4 regions of the Fictibacillus iocasae genome follow, and region 2 is predicted to be linked to each of the others. Evidence: riboswitches for the same ligand, from Rfam matches in the RefSeq annotation. Region 2 holds a riboswitch; each other region holds the start of a gene.
What was found. Region 2 has a riboswitch for S-adenosylmethionine ahead of ACFQPF_RS09275 (MetQ/NlpA family ABC transporter substrate-binding protein). Riboswitches for the same ligand answer to the same signal wherever they lie in the genome.

Region 1 (3,743 bases), on a different contig from region 2:
CGTAACGCGATTTCTTTTTTAAGCGGTCTTGCTAAAAAGCATCACGTCCACATCGTTGGAGGTTCCATCGCTTATGAAAAAGACGGGAAAGTTTCCAACACCATGCTTGTGTTTGACCGTGATGGTACCTTGAACGGACAATACAGCAAAGCACATTTAATCCGGCTCATGAACGAAGAAAAGTTTATTACTGCAGGAAGTGAAACCGCACATTTTGCAATAGATGATGTTCAGTGCGCAGGATTGATCTGCTACGATATAAGGTTTCCGGAGTGGGTTAGAAAAATTGTGCTTGAAGGCGCAAAGATTGTGTTTGTTCCCGCTCAATGGCCAATTCAGCGTGACAAACACTGGCGCACTTTGCTGACGGCGCGTGCCATTGAAAACCAATGCTACATTGTTGCATGCAACCGTATAGGAAAAGACCCTGCTAATACGTTTGCCGGACAATCTCTCATTATCGATCCTTGGGGTGAAATTGTGGCAGAAGCAGGCTCTCATGACGAAACCTTGCTGTCAGCCGACATCGATCCTGCTCTCTCAGATGAGGTAAGATCTCGTATTCCTATTTTTGAAGACCGACGAGAAAATTTGTATTAAACTTTTGTTGACAAATTGTTATTACATGTTTTAGTATAACAATTATGAATTGTCAGTCTAGTGTGACAAGTAATCAAATAGCACGTCTCTTATCAAGAGCAGGTGGAGGGAATTGGCCCGATGAAGCCCAGCAACCGACCGTAATACCATTGTAAAATGGGGCTCCATTCACATGGGGCCGCAAGTAAAGCTTGCGCATGGCACGGTGCTAATTCCAGCAAACAATCCGTTTGCGAGATAAGAGGCACGGAAACAAATATTCCGAGCCTCTTTCTTATGAAAGAGGCTCTTTTATTTTGGTCATGTTTGTAAATTTAACGAGAATCATTAATAATCACAAAAGGTTTTTAGGGGGAATAACAATGACAGTACTCACAGAGAACACATATAAGCCGCTGACTAACGAAGATGCGGCTGCTTTAGTAAGAAAGCTGAAATTAATAGACGGCCATGATCTTGCTGTTTCTGAAATAGGCGATGGCAACTTGAACCTCGTCTTTCGGGTTCAAAGCAGCACTGAATCTATTATTGTGAAGCAAGCTCTGCCTTACGCGAAAGTGGTTGGTGAAAGCTGGCCGCTGACATTGGATAGAGCGAGAATCGAAAGCGAAGCACTCATCCTTGCGGCAAAATATGTTCCAGATCTAGTACCAAAAGTACTCTACAGTGACAGCACTCTCGCTGTCACGATAATGGAAGATTTGTCAGATCACTCTATTTTAAGAAAGAGCTTGATAGAAGGCACTGCTTTCAGCAAACTAGCAGCTCACATTGGACAGTTCACGGCAAGAACAGCTTTTTATACAAGTGATTTTTATTTGCATCCGTTCGAGAAGAAAAAGCTCGTGCAGCACTTCAGCAATCCAGAGCTCTGTAAAATCACGGAAGATCTCGTCTTTACAGATCCTTTCTTCGATCACGACACAAACGAGTTTTCCTCTGCATTAAAACCTGATGTTGAAAAAATTTGGAATGATGAACTGCTGAAAAAAGAAGCGGCAACATTGAAGTATCAGTTCCTTACTCAAGCGGAAGTGCTGCTTCACGGAGACCTTCACACAGGCAGTATTTTCGTCACGGAAAAATCAACAAAAGTCATTGATCCTGAGTTCGCTTTTTACGGTCCGATAGGTTTTGACCTTGGCCAATTTTTTGCCAATATCGCTTTAAATTATTTATCTCAGCATCACCATTCTTCAGAACCGTTCAACCGCAAAGAGACTCAGGAAACGTTATTGACTGTCATTCAAGAGACATGGACTGTTTTTCAAAACGAGTTTACAAGACTTGTTCATGAGGAGAGCAAAGAAGTTTTCGCTCGTACTCCGGGTGTGTTACAAAATGTTCTGGAAAAAACCTTCATTGACAGTGTTGGGTTTGCAGGATGTGAGATCATCCGCCGTACAATCGGACTTGCGCACGTTGCTGACTTAGACAGCATCCCGTGCGAGGATGTACAGCTCTTCCTCAAAAAGAAAGCGCTGCATCTTGGCACATCGTTGATCAAGTCTAGAAAATCCATTTCGTCTATCGAGCAATTCACATCCATCATAAGAGGAGCATAAATCATGAGTTTTACACAAACCGAAATTTCATCAGTCCGGTACAGAGGCGACCATTTGCTTATATTGGACCAGCAGCAGCTTCCCGAACATACGGTTTACTTAAACGTTACAAAAATTGAACACGTTTGGGATGCGATTTCTAAACTTAACGTGCGTGGTGCACCGGCAATTGGAATCGCCGCTGCATTCGGCCTCGTAATTTGGACTAAGCAGTATAAAGGCGAGGATTTGCCTGCGTTTCTTGCTGCTTTGCAGAAACAGCATGACTATCTTGCCACTTCCCGTCCGACTGCTGTCAATCTGTTTTGGGCGATACGCCGTATCACAGAAGCGGCGGCAAAAGCAGAAAGCGTCGCGCAAGCTGTGTCTCTGATTGAATTAGAAGCTCTTTTAATTCAAAAAGAAGATGAAGAAACGTGCCGCAAAATCGGCGAGCATGCCCTCTCTCTTTTAAAGAACGGCGACGCGCTCATGACGATCTGCAATGCAGGAGGCATAGCGACCGCCCGTTATGGAACAGCACTTGCTCCCTTTTATATTGCCAAAGAAAAAGGATGGAATCTTTCGGTATATGCAAACGAGACGCGCCCGGTGCTGCAAGGCTCCAGATTGACAGCCTGGGAGCTTCAAGCAAATGGAATCGATGTGACCCTTATCACCGATAACATGGCTGCTCACACTCTGAAAACAAAAAACATCGCTGCTGTGATCGTCGGCTGCGACCGTGTCGCCGCTAACGGTGATACAGCAAATAAGATTGGAACATTCGGGCTGGCACTTCAGGCAAAAGCGCTTGGCATCCCCTTTTACGTTGCCTCTCCTCTATCAACGGTCGACCTCGAAACAAAGTCAGGCGATGACATCCCGATCGAGGAACGTCCTGCAAAGGAAGTCACACATTTAGCTGGCAAACGAATCGCACCTGAAGGGATTAAAGTATTTAATCCTGCGTTTGACGTTACACCCGCTCAATACATTTCAGCAATCGTCACCGAAAAAGGCATTGTAACAGGAGATTATAAAAATAAGCTGCCTAAGCTATTTCAGGAGGATCAATCATCATGAAACAATGGAAACCCGCAGCATCAGCACTGCTTGCCTTCAGCCTTCTTCTTGCCGGCTGTTCAAGTGAACAAGATGCGGTAAGCAAACCGCCAGCTACACAGAATAAACAAGAAAAACCATCACAGCCGGCAAACGCTGCTGCAGGATCAGAAACGTCAAAAGAAATACCTGATGCTGTTAAAAAACCTCTGAAGATCGCTGCGATCGTTCAGCTATCGATCGGAACGTTCTCCTCTCAATATGCGCAAGGCTTAAAAGAACAAGTAAACGAATTTGGCGGGGATGTCCAGATTTATAATGCGGATAATGATTTATCCAAAATGGCGTCTTATGTGGAAAATGCGGTCAGTCAAAAAGTTGACGGCATCCTGCTTGACCACGGACGTGCCGATGCACTCGCGCCAAGCGTCAAAAAAGCCGTCGAAGCTGGAATTCCGGTCGTCGCTTTTGACAGCGACTTGAACATTCCTGGTGTAACCGTGATCGACCAGGACGATTACAGTCTTGCGTGGA
Region 2 (3,743 bases):
AGCAGAGGATCACTGTAGCTCCGTTCCAGCCCATTTTTATTGTGAATGATGTGCCGCGTGTGCTGATCAAACAGGATAGAGCCGGACATGTTCTTCGCTTCTAAAATGAGCAGATACGATGGTGAGAGCAGAAGGCAGTCAATTTGAAAAAAATCGCCATTCTCATTTTCTAGCCTGAGGTCTTCAAGCACAGAATAATGGTTTTGCTTGAGAAATTGAAAATCATAATGCAGCGCCTGCTCACCGCGATACCCCGCCAAGCTTCGCGCAAGATCTTCTTCAATGTCCGCCCGCTTTTTGTGCATAGCCGGAAGCCTCCTCAACAATGCCTCAAGCTTTAAAATTTTGAGCGGGATATCCCTCTTTTTTAGAATGGTGACCAATGGATCCACCTCCCTTTTGGAAGTCATCATGACATAATTAGCGGGTGCAGCCAAATGAGTAAAATGGTGTTCTCAGCGGGGATTTGGTTGTAGATGGGGATGGCCGCTTAGAGCAAGTCTCGTTTTGGACTTGCAGAGGTGCTGTTTTTTGAGAAAATGATAGATTTTGGAGGGTGCAAATAACGAGGGTGTGCTGCAAACAAACATGTCGAAGAATAAATAAAATTTCGCCGTGCAAATAAATTTTCATACCTGCAAATAAGAGGCGCAGATTTGCAAAGAAATAAGCCGGATTCGCAAATAAACTCCTCAAATTCGCAAACAAATGCTAGCCAGCCGATCAGCAACTAGAAAAAATAGTGTTGACAACGACCTGCACTCGGCATTATGATTGTAAACAATTAAATATTGAGAATATTTACTCTTATCCAGAGTGGTGGAGGGACTGGCCCTATGAAACCCGGCAACCAAACTTACATGTTGTAAGTTCAGGTGCTAAATCCTGCAGAACACTTATGTGTTTTGAAAGATGAGAGAGGTCCGGTTCCGTATATGATGCCTCTCTGAAACTTTCAGAGAGGCTTTTTGATGTTTACAAAACAAGAGGAGGAAATTGAAAGATGAAAAAATGGGGACTTTTTTTACTAGTGTTGGTGTTTGCGTTGACGGGGTGTGCGAGCGGATCGGCGGATAAAGGCGAGGCGCTGCCGGAGGATAAGCTGCTGATCGGTGTGACGGCTGGACCGCACGAGCAGATTTTTGAAAAGGTAAAAGAGGTAGCGGAGAAGGACGGCCTGGAGATTGAACTGAAGGTATTTAACGAGTACGTGATGCCGAACGTGGCGCTGTCGGAAAAGGAACTGGACGCGAACAGCTTCCAGACAGAGCCGTACTTGGATACGTTCAAGAAAGACCGCAAGCTTGATATTGTAGAAGTTTTCGATACGGTGACGTTCCCGCTCGGCATCTACTCAAACAAGATTAAGAGCATTGATGACATCAAGGAAGGCGACAAGCTTGGCATTCAGAACGATCCGATCAACTTGGCACGAGCGCTAAATCTTTATGAAAAAGCAGGACTGATCAAGCTAAAGAAAGGCGCTGGCATGGAAGCGACGCAAAAAGATATTGTGGAGAACAAGAAAAACGTCAAGTTTGTGGAGCTAGAAGCGTCACAGATTCCAAGACAGCTGGATGAACTGACAGCGGCAACGATCAACACCAACTTCGCGATCGAGCACGGACTGAAGCCGAAGAAAGACTCTCTGTTCATTGAAGGAGACGATTCGCCGCACGTGAACTTAGTCGCTGTGCGCGGTGAGAACAAGAACGATAAGGTGTTGAAGAAGCTTGAGAAAGCGTACCGCTCGAAAGAAGTGAAGGACTTTATTGAAAATGAATTCGACGGCGCCGTTCTGCCGTCTTGGTAAAAGGGGGGAGGAGCGTATGATTCAGCTGCAGAACGTGTCCAAAACGTTTGTGACGAAAAAAGGGAGTGTGGAGGCGCTGAAAAACGTCTCCCTCGACGTGAAAAAGGGTGAGATATACGGCGTGATCGGGTACAGCGGAGCAGGTAAGAGCACGCTCATCCGCTGTGTGAATTTGCTTGAAAAGCCGTCAGAAGGAACAGTGTCGGTAAACGGCACCGAGCTCACGAAGCTTCCTTCTAACAAGCTAAGTGAATCGCGCAAAAAAATCGGCATGATTTTTCAAGGATTCAACCTGCTGAAAACAGCGACCGTTTATGAAAACATCTCCATTCCACTGCGCCTTTCCGGGCTGCCGAAAGCGGAAATTGACCACCGTGTGAAAAAATACTTGTCGATCGTCGGCATTGAGGGAAAAGCGGATTCGTACCCTTCTCAGCTGTCTGGCGGCCAGAAACAGCGTGTGGCGATCGCACGGGCACTCGCACATGAGCCGGAAATTTTATTAAGTGATGAAGCGACAAGTGCACTCGATCCAGATACAACCGAGGCGATTCTCGATCTGCTGCTCAAAATTAACAAAGAGTTTGGCATCACCATTTTATTGATCACGCACGAGATGAAAGTGATTCAGAAAATATGCGATCGTGTTGCGGTGATGGAAAACGGTGAGGTGGTGGAGAGCGGTACGGTGCTTGATGTGTTCACAGCGCCGCAGCATGACACAACAAAGCGCTTCGTGAACAGCATCTTCCATCATCAGCTGCCAGAGGCGCTGCTCTCCAAACTAAAAGAAACCGGTTCAATCGTCAGTTTGTCGTTCGTTGATACAACGCCTGGCGAGCCGACTCTCGCGCTCGTGAGTAAAAAGTTCAACGTGTTTCCGAACATTCTCTCAGGCACGATTACACAGCTGAAGGATGTGCCTTTTGGACGATTAATCGTTCATTTGCAAGGTGATGACCATGAAATAAGCCGGGCCATAGAATTTTTGCAGCAGCAAAATGTTTTGGTGGAAGGAGTGAATCGGAATGACGTCAAAAATAAGCGAATTTCTTGATTTATGGGGCGACCAAATCATAGAAGCGATACTGCAGACGCTCCAGATGACGTCGATTGCGCTTCTCATCTCCATCGTAATCGGTTTGCCGCTCGCGGCGTTCCTTGTATTGACGCGACAGGGCGCGCGCCTCGAGAACAAGTATGTGTACTCGTTTCTGAACACGCTCATCAACGTGATCCGGTCCGTGCCGTTCATCATTCTTTTATTCTTCATCCTGCCGTTTACGAAGTTCATTGTCGGCACGTCGATCGGGGTAAAAGGTGTCATTGTCCCGCTCGTCGTCTATACGGCGCCGTATATTGCGCGCTTAATGGAATCAGCGCTTCTTGAAGTAGACCGCGGTGTGCTCGAGGCTTACGAGGCGATGGGCATTCCGACGAAAAAGATCATCTGGAATGTGCTTGTGCGCGAATCGCGCCCGGCGATCGTTCTCGGATTGACGATCGCAACAATCGGACTGATCGGGGCGACCGCAATGGCAGGCCTTGTCGGCGCAGGCGGACTTGGTGACCTCGCTTACCGGTTCGGCCACCTGCGCTATCAGGCAGACGTCATGTACGTGACCGTGTTCCTACTGGTCGTGCTCGTGCAAGGTCTGCAGACGGCGGGGAACGTGCTGGCATCGAGATTGAGGAAGGATTAAGGTATGGCGGTTAGTGAAAAAATGCTTCCATTTTCTTATTCTAACCTTGAAAAAGAAGCTGAACTGGCTCTTTCAAAAGAACCGTTTACGTATGTGCAGAGTGGTGCAGGCGCAGAAATAACATTGTGTGAAAATGAAACAGCTTTTAATCGATGGGCAATCGTTCCTCGCGTTTTAAAGGACGTGAGCAGCCGCGTTTTATCAACGGATATTTTAGGCACTCATCT
Region 3 (3,743 bases), on a different contig from region 2:
ACCTGGATAGGAAGGCGGTAAGCATGGTCTGCACCAGCGTAGCCTCTGAAAAGGAAGAGCTCTTCCTTATTTCCAAGATAAGCGAGCACCTTTTTGTAAAGGCTTTCAAATTTTTCGGAAGAAAAAGGTTTGTTCGTTTTTCCCCAATCGATCTTTGCTTTGCTGGATGTTTCTTCCACAATGAATTTATCTTCTGGAGAACGGCCTGTATATTTCCCGGTAGTCGCACGAAGCGCTCCTGTGGAAGTTAATAATCCTTCTTTACGGAGCAAAGCTTTTTCTACAAGAACAGGTACTGGCAGGTTCATATGTGTTTGCGGGCTGTTTACCAATTCATTCAAAGAATTCGTGGATTCTACAGTATTCATATAAGGCGATACCATCCTTTATCCTAAGTTTTTATCTTAATTAGTATAACACATTGATTTAAATAATGTATACTATTTTATCGTTTTTATCGTAAAAAGTTCTTAAAATAGGCAAGTTATTATTAAAAGGTTCTGTTAATTGAAAGAAACACCTAAAAGGAAAGACCGCTCTGTTTTGAAGAGCCTGCTATAGAAAGGAACGCGACTGAATTTACCAGATCGCAGCTGTTGACACTAGTGGTCAACTGCGCTATTATAATCTCCGAACGGCTACTCTTATTCCGAGTAGGTGGAGGGACAGGCCCTATGAAACCCAGCAACCTGCACTCAGAACTTCTGAGTGAGAAGGTGCTAACCTGCAAGGTGAATACCTTGAGAATAAGAGGTGAAGGCATGGAATGGAATCCTTTTCCCTCGCTTCTTAAACAGGGAAAGGTTTTTTTTATGCCCTAAATCAGTCAGCGGAATATATATGTTAGTTATATAGAGGAATAAAGTACCGTATCTATCTTTTTCAATTTAAGGGAGGACCTCAAGTGTCTAAAAAAGTAAGCCGCCGTTTATTCACATCCGAGTCTGTTACAGAAGGACATCCGGATAAAATTTGTGACCAGATCTCAGATGCTATTCTTGATGAGATTTTAACTCATGATCCTAATGCGCGTGTTGCGTGTGAAACGTCTGTAACAACAGGACTTGTTCTTGTTGCAGGTGAAATTACAACGTCTACGTATGTTGATATTCCTAAAGTTGTCCGTGAAACGGTGAAAGAAATCGGTTACGACCGTGCGAAATACGGATTTGACTCTGAAACATGTGCTGTTCTGACTTCTATCGACGAGCAGTCTGCTGACATCGCGATGGGTGTTGACCAGGCACTTGAAGCGCGTGAAGGTTCCATGACGGATGAGGAAATCGAAGCGATCGGAGCAGGCGACCAAGGTCTCATGTTCGGATATGCTTGCAACGAAACACCTGAGCTTATGCCGCTTCCGATCTCACTTGCTCACAAGCTTTCACGCCGTTTGACAGAAGTGCGCAAGAGCGAAGAGATTCCATACCTTCGTCCTGATGGGAAAACGCAGGTAACGGTTGAATACGATGAGAACGACAAGCCAGTGCGCATCGACACGATCGTTATCTCTACACAGCACCACCCTGAAAACACACTTGAAGAAATTCAAGCGGATGTTAAAGAAAAAGTAATCAAGCCAGTGGTTCCAGCTGAATTGATCGACGAGAACACAAAATACTTCATCAACCCAACTGGCCGCTTCGTAATCGGCGGACCTCAAGGTGATGCAGGCTTGACTGGCCGCAAGATCATCGTTGACACTTACGGCGGATACGCTCGCCATGGCGGCGGTGCATTCTCTGGTAAGGATGCAACAAAGGTTGACCGTTCTGCGGCATACGCGGCACGTTATGTTGCGAAGAACATCGTCGCATCAGGCCTTGCTGACAAAGTTGAAGTTCAGCTAGCTTACGCGATCGGCGTGGCTCAGCCAGTATCTATCGCTGTTAACACATTTGAAACAGGCAAAGTGGATGAAGAAGTTTTGGTTGAGCTTGTACGCAACAACTTTGACCTTCGTCCTGCAGGCATCATCAAGATGCTAGACCTTCGCCGCCCGATCTACAAGCAGACAGCTGCCTACGGCCACTTCGGACGTACAGACATCGAGCTTCCTTGGGAGCAGACAGACAAAGCAGCAGCGCTTAAAGAACAAGCGAACGCTTAATACTCATATGAAAAAGCCACGCGATTTTTTAAATCACGTGGCTTTTTTTATAGTCATGATGCTTTAAAATTGGCGCGCAAGCTGTTAAAAGCGGCGCGTATGTTTACGATCGGAATAAAAACACACGCGGTAAATTTTAAGATATTTCAAATCAGAAAAATGGCGCAAAAGCCGTCGGGAGGGGAGGTGTGACCTGTTTAATTCCTTCCAAAAAATTCACTCGGCGTGAATGCAAGGTGAACTGGCTCTCATCCTTCTTGTTAGAATTCTAAGAAGTGGTGGATCTCCGTTACAGGCACAACCCTGGAGCGGAGATCCACCCATTGGCTTTCACACACTTTTAGCAGTCAGTGAGTCATGCAAGGGTCTTCCGATTGAGGCATAATACATAGATACTTCTTTGCTGAGCATTTCAATTTCTTCGATCCTAAACATATTGCGTCCGTCTATAATGATTTTTCTTTTAAGTGTATTTAACATGTCAGGCTGCAGAAGCTGTCTGAATTCCGGCCAATCTGTCATGATGACGGCTGCGTCGGATTGCTTTAAACTTTCTTTCAAACTCGCTCCTTTTGCCGCACGATGAACAGGATTATGCCGGACGAGCGGGTCGTAAAGAATCACTTTAGCCCCTTCATTCAGAAGGTGTTCAGCGACAGAGACCGCAGGAGAACAGCGCACATCATCAGTCATCGGCTTAAAAGAAAGCCCTAGAATAGCTATTCGTTTATCTGTTAATTCTTTCAATGCTGCTTTTATTTTGCTAACAACGGCTGCTGGCTGATTTTCGTTAAGGGCAAGGGTGTTTTCAATGAGCGGCAGTTCCGTTCCATGCTTTCTCCCGATGTGAAGCATGGCATTCAGATCTTTAGGAAAGCACGAGCCGCCGAAGCCTGCGCCTGCTTTTAAGAAGTCTTTTCCGATACGGCTGTCCGATCCGATGGCAGCCTGAATGTCATCGATGGATGCACCTGCCCGGTCAGCAAGAGAGGCGATCATGTTACTGTAGGAGATTTTCATGGCAAGGAACGAGTTGGCTGCATATTTGGCCAGTTCTGCACTTTCTCGGCTCATCAGCAGTTTTGGGCAATCCCACTTTTCATAAAGAGAAAGCACTTCTTCACCCGATAGTGGCTTATCTGATCCGACGATGATCCGGTCTGGATATAGAAAGTCATGGACCGCACTTCCTTGACGCAGAAATTCAGGATTGCTGATGAAGGTCAGCTTACAGTTTTTGTTCAGTGATCGGGAGAGCTCTTCCATTCTTCGAGCTGTGCCTGGAGGGACGGTGCTCTTAATAATAATGTACTTGTCTGCTTCTGTATAATGACAAATCGCTTCTACCGCGCTCTGTAAATAGCTTAAATCCGCTTCGCCATCTGCTCCTTGAGGTGTTCCGACGCATAGGAAAATATATCGGCATGTTTCTACGAGCTCTTTCACACAATTGGTGAAAGAGATGGTATGTCCAGTAAGGAGTTTTTCAAGGCCGGGTTCAAAGATCGGCAAGCCTCCAGCATTTAATGTGGCAATTTTTTCTTTTGAGGTGTCGTGGACCATGATGTCCAATCCTCTTGATGCAAAACAAGCAGCCGTCACGAGCCCAACATAACCTGCACCAATTATCCCT
Region 4 (3,743 bases), on a different contig from region 2:
TCTGAAATGGAGAATGAAATGCCATCAAATAATACTTTTTCGCCATATGTTTTTGTTAAGTTTTCTGCTAATAAAATGCTCATTGGTTAACCGCCTTGTTTAGTATGCTGACTATATTGTATAGCAACAGCGGTCATATTGAAAATCTCTATTGCGAAGAGGCGAGAAGACTTCCCGCACGATACCTGCTGCCAGGATGATCATCCGGCAGTGTGCTGCTATCATGGCTGAACAGCTTTTGCCGGAGTGGCCCTTCTTTATATTCTTTTTTGTACAATCCCCGATCCTGCAAAATGGGAATGACCAATTCGATAAACACCTCAAGACAGGACGGTGTCACAAGATGGTTGAGATTATACCCATCCACTCCCGATTCTTCAAAGTGCTGCTGTATTTGATCCGCCACGGCTACAGGGCTGCCTACGATCACCGCGTTCCGGTCAATATGCTCGAGCCGTTCCAGCGCTTCTTTTATGGACAGCTTTTTCGATGCGTCCTTCGTAAGTGATGCTGCTTTATAATGGCCATGCTCCGTTTTCTTGAACTCGAAGCTCTGGCTTGGATCCTGCTTCGCATACTCATCCAAGTCATATCCACTCGCACCGCCGAACTGTGCTTTCGCCGCGTCCGCGCTCCACAGCTTGTTGTATTCCTCGTATTTTGCTTCGGCTTCTTCAGATGTTTCTGCCACAATTACGGTAAGAAAGCAGAACACCTTAATATGAGCAGGGTTCCGGCCATACTCTTGGGCTTTGCGGCGAATATCATTCGCATAAAATCTGATTCTCTCGGCAGTCGGTCCGCCGACAAACACGCATTCTGCATGCTGGGCAGCAAACGCCCGGCCTTTCTCTGATGTTCCCGCTTGATAAATAACCGGCGTGCGCTGCGGCGACGGCTCGCTTAAGTGCGGTCCTTCCACACTGAAATGCTCTCCTGAATGATTAATTTCATGCACTTTCGTTGAATCTACTAATATCCCTTTTTCTTTGTCTTCCACTACCGCTCCGTCTTCCCAGCTCGCCTGCCACAGCTTGTAAGAGACTTCGAGAAACTCATGGGCGATCTCATAGCGCTTGTCGTGCTTCACCATGTCTTTTAAACCGAAATTGCGTGCTGCATTTGGCAGATAGGAGGTGACCACGTTCCATGCGATTCTTCCGTCTGTTAAGTGATCAAGGGTAGAAAAGCGCCTCGCGTTGCCAAACGGCTGTTCATACGTGGTGCTCACGGTCATCGCGAAAGACAGGTGCTTCGTCACACTTGCCATGACCGGTATGACAAACGCGCCGTCATTCACCGGAATTTGGAGGCCATCTTTTATGGATGGTATTTTGCTTTGCTTGTATGTGTCATACACACCGAGTACGTCTGCAAAAAAGACAGCGTCGAACTTTCCTTTTTCAAGAAGCTTGGCCATCTTGACCCAATAAGCTAAATCTTTATATCCTCTGTGCCTTTTAGATTCTGAATGCTTCCATAACCCGTGTGAGTTGTGCATTGCACTCGTCATTTCAAACGCGTTTAATACGATCTGCTTTGCCATTTTACGCCTCCATCATTTTGTGATTATGGCCCATACAAAAAGCCTCTTCCTACAAAATAAGAAGAGGCGTGAAATGACATGTTGCAGAAGCTGCTCTTCTTATCTTTCAAGCTTGACGCTTGCTGGAATTGGCACAGTGCTTTTGCAAGCCTGCTGCCGAGGTTTCATAGGGCCAGTCCCTCTACCTCTCTGGATAAGAAATGAAACTATTAAACTTTGTTCATTAAGTTACAGGTAAGTGATGCATATGTCAACCTAAATATTCGAAAATTCTGTTATATCATCTGTTAAATGCCTCATTATTAGTAAGAGAGCTTTTATAATGTGGTGGTTTATGGGTATACAAGCATTAGAATATAATGATGGGGGTTAGTGGCTATGGGTATCCGAAAGTATATTTTTCGCAAGTTTGAGAAGCCGACTGGACTGGTCGGCAAGCTGACAGGACGTTATATGGCGTTCGAAAATAGACGCCTGAATAAATGGACGACTTCCCTACTAAACATTCAGGATGGAGAATCCATCGTTGAAATTGGCTATGGCCCTGGAAAGGGGATTGAGTATATTTGCCGCAAATTCCCTACTTGCCATGTAACCGGCTATGATATTTCGGCTGATATGAAAAAGCACGCTGAATCGCGAAATGAGCAGTTTGTAAAAGAAGGTCGCGTGGTGCTTTACGATTTTGCTGTGGCTCTCGCAAACGAGAATTCAGGCACATATGATAAGGCTTATTCTGTCAATTCTATTTTCATCTGGAAAGATCCAGTGGGCGACTTACAAACCGTGAAGAACTGGTTGAAGGACGGCGGAAGCATCGCGATCACGCTCCAGCCACATGAAAAGGGTGCAGACGATGTGACCGCTGAAGAAAACGGTAAATTGATTTCGTTATATTTAAAACAGGCTGGGTTCAAAAGCATTACGGTTCATACAAAAGAGATGAAACCTGTTAACGCCGTTACAGTAACAGCACTTAAATAACAGAAAATTCAATTTATTATGTTTGACAAATTATGATGCGGGTATATTAACCCTGCAACACTATTAAGCCATGAGGAGGAGTTGCAAGATGAGGAACACATTGTGTACCGAAAAAGGCAATGATCCAAGAGATGGACCAAGTAGTGAGCGAATGTATCATTTTGTACCAATCTAGCATTGAGCAAGTGGACCGATTTAGCAGTGAGTAATCAAGGATAACAGCACATCAAAAGAAAGAAGAGCCGGATTGTTTCCTGGCTCTTCTTTCTTCAATTCTTGCGGTTGTTATGGTCTTTCCCATGATCTTCTAAAAAACTGTTCGGTTTGCGCGTTTTCCGTCTCGCCTTTTGTACGATAAAGATAATGATCAATATACCAAGTAACAGGCTTATATTAAAGAAACCGCCAAGGAATAAAAAGAAATCCCGGAGTGCATCCCACATTATTCATCACCTCTACTACCATTCTTACCCTATCTGCGCATGCAATACTCATGTTTTTTCTTCCAGCAGCGGGGAATAGTATAGAAAAAAGAAAGAAGGTGGCCGCCTTGGCTGAGAACCGGAAAAAGCCGATGAAAAACAATCCGATGGATCATCCTGAACAATATCGGACAGAGAAAGAAAGCTTGTTTGATAAGTTTGAATCAGAACAGAATGTCGATCCGATTCCGATGGAGGATCTAAAAGAAGAAAAGCGTGAAGAAAAGGACAAAACAGGGACGAAGCATACCTCTTCCAGCGAGAAAAAATACAACCCATAAGCTCTATAAGCCAGAGGAGCAGCTCCTCTGGCTTATATTAGCTATAAACTAATTCCTTTTCTGCTATGGGTTCTTTTTTGCGGCTTTCGGCTGCGGGCAAGCGTATCAAAACAACGGTACCCTCGCCTTCCTTGCTCTCATATTGAACAGATCCACCCATCGACTCAATGATTCTAAGCGAGACCATTGTTCCCAGTCCGGTTCCCTTTTCTTTAGTCGTATAAAACAAGGTACCAATTCTCCCTAGCTGCTCGGCTGTCATACCTTTGCCTGTATCCTTAATGACAATGAACGCGTGCTCTTCATCTGCATCAAGCTGGATCGAAACGTACCCACCCTGCTCATTGGCTTCAATAGCATTTTTCACCATATTGACAAGAGCTTGTTTAAGCTGGCTTTTATCCGTGTATAAGACAGGATTCTTCTTAAATGCTTCCTCAACGACAACGC

Region 1: another riboswitch for S-adenosylmethionine. It lies ahead of mtnK (S-methyl-5-thioribose kinase); the one in region 2 lies ahead of ACFQPF_RS09275 (MetQ/NlpA family ABC transporter substrate-binding protein).
Region 3: another riboswitch for S-adenosylmethionine. It lies ahead of metK (methionine adenosyltransferase); the one in region 2 lies ahead of ACFQPF_RS09275 (MetQ/NlpA family ABC transporter substrate-binding protein).
Region 4: another riboswitch for S-adenosylmethionine. It lies ahead of ACFQPF_RS18005 (LLM class flavin-dependent oxidoreductase); the one in region 2 lies ahead of ACFQPF_RS09275 (MetQ/NlpA family ABC transporter substrate-binding protein).

Annotation. Positions count from the first base shown of each region.
Region 1 covers NZ_JBHTCP010000014.1:76,024-79,766, reverse strand. The annotation lists gene ACFQPF_RS08675 (carbon-nitrogen family hydrolase) at 1-600, shown strand, start outside; SAM riboswitch class I at 687-844, shown strand; gene mtnK (S-methyl-5-thioribose kinase) at 963-2,165, shown strand; gene mtnA (S-methyl-5-thioribose-1-phosphate isomerase) at 2,169-3,230, shown strand; gene ACFQPF_RS08660 (sugar ABC transporter substrate-binding protein) at 3,227-3,743, shown strand, end outside.
Region 2 covers NZ_JBHTCP010000015.1:18,315-22,057, reverse strand. The annotation lists gene ACFQPF_RS09280 (nuclease-related domain-containing protein) at 1-305, opposite strand, end outside; SAM riboswitch class I at 805-919, shown strand; gene ACFQPF_RS09275 (MetQ/NlpA family ABC transporter substrate-binding protein) at 1,004-1,813, shown strand; gene ACFQPF_RS09270 (methionine ABC transporter ATP-binding protein) at 1,830-2,870, shown strand; gene ACFQPF_RS09265 (methionine ABC transporter permease) at 2,842-3,516, shown strand; gene ACFQPF_RS09260 (alpha-hydroxy-acid oxidizing protein) at 3,520-3,743, shown strand, end outside.
Region 3 covers NZ_JBHTCP010000051.1:64,469-68,211, forward strand. The annotation lists gene pckA (phosphoenolpyruvate carboxykinase (ATP)) at 1-368, opposite strand, end outside; SAM riboswitch class I at 642-753, shown strand; gene metK (methionine adenosyltransferase) at 905-2,110, shown strand; gene ACFQPF_RS16760 (UDP-glucose dehydrogenase family protein) at 2,441-3,743, opposite strand, start outside.
Region 4 covers NZ_JBHTCP010000052.1:136,259-140,001, reverse strand. The annotation lists gene ACFQPF_RS18010 (ABC-F family ATP-binding cassette domain-containing protein) at 1-83, opposite strand, end outside; gene ACFQPF_RS18005 (LLM class flavin-dependent oxidoreductase) at 149-1,546, opposite strand; SAM riboswitch class I at 1,643-1,746, opposite strand; gene ACFQPF_RS18000 (class I SAM-dependent methyltransferase) at 1,925-2,530, shown strand; gene ACFQPF_RS17995 (hypothetical protein) at 3,105-3,293, shown strand; gene ACFQPF_RS17990 (ATP-binding protein) at 3,331-3,743, opposite strand, start outside.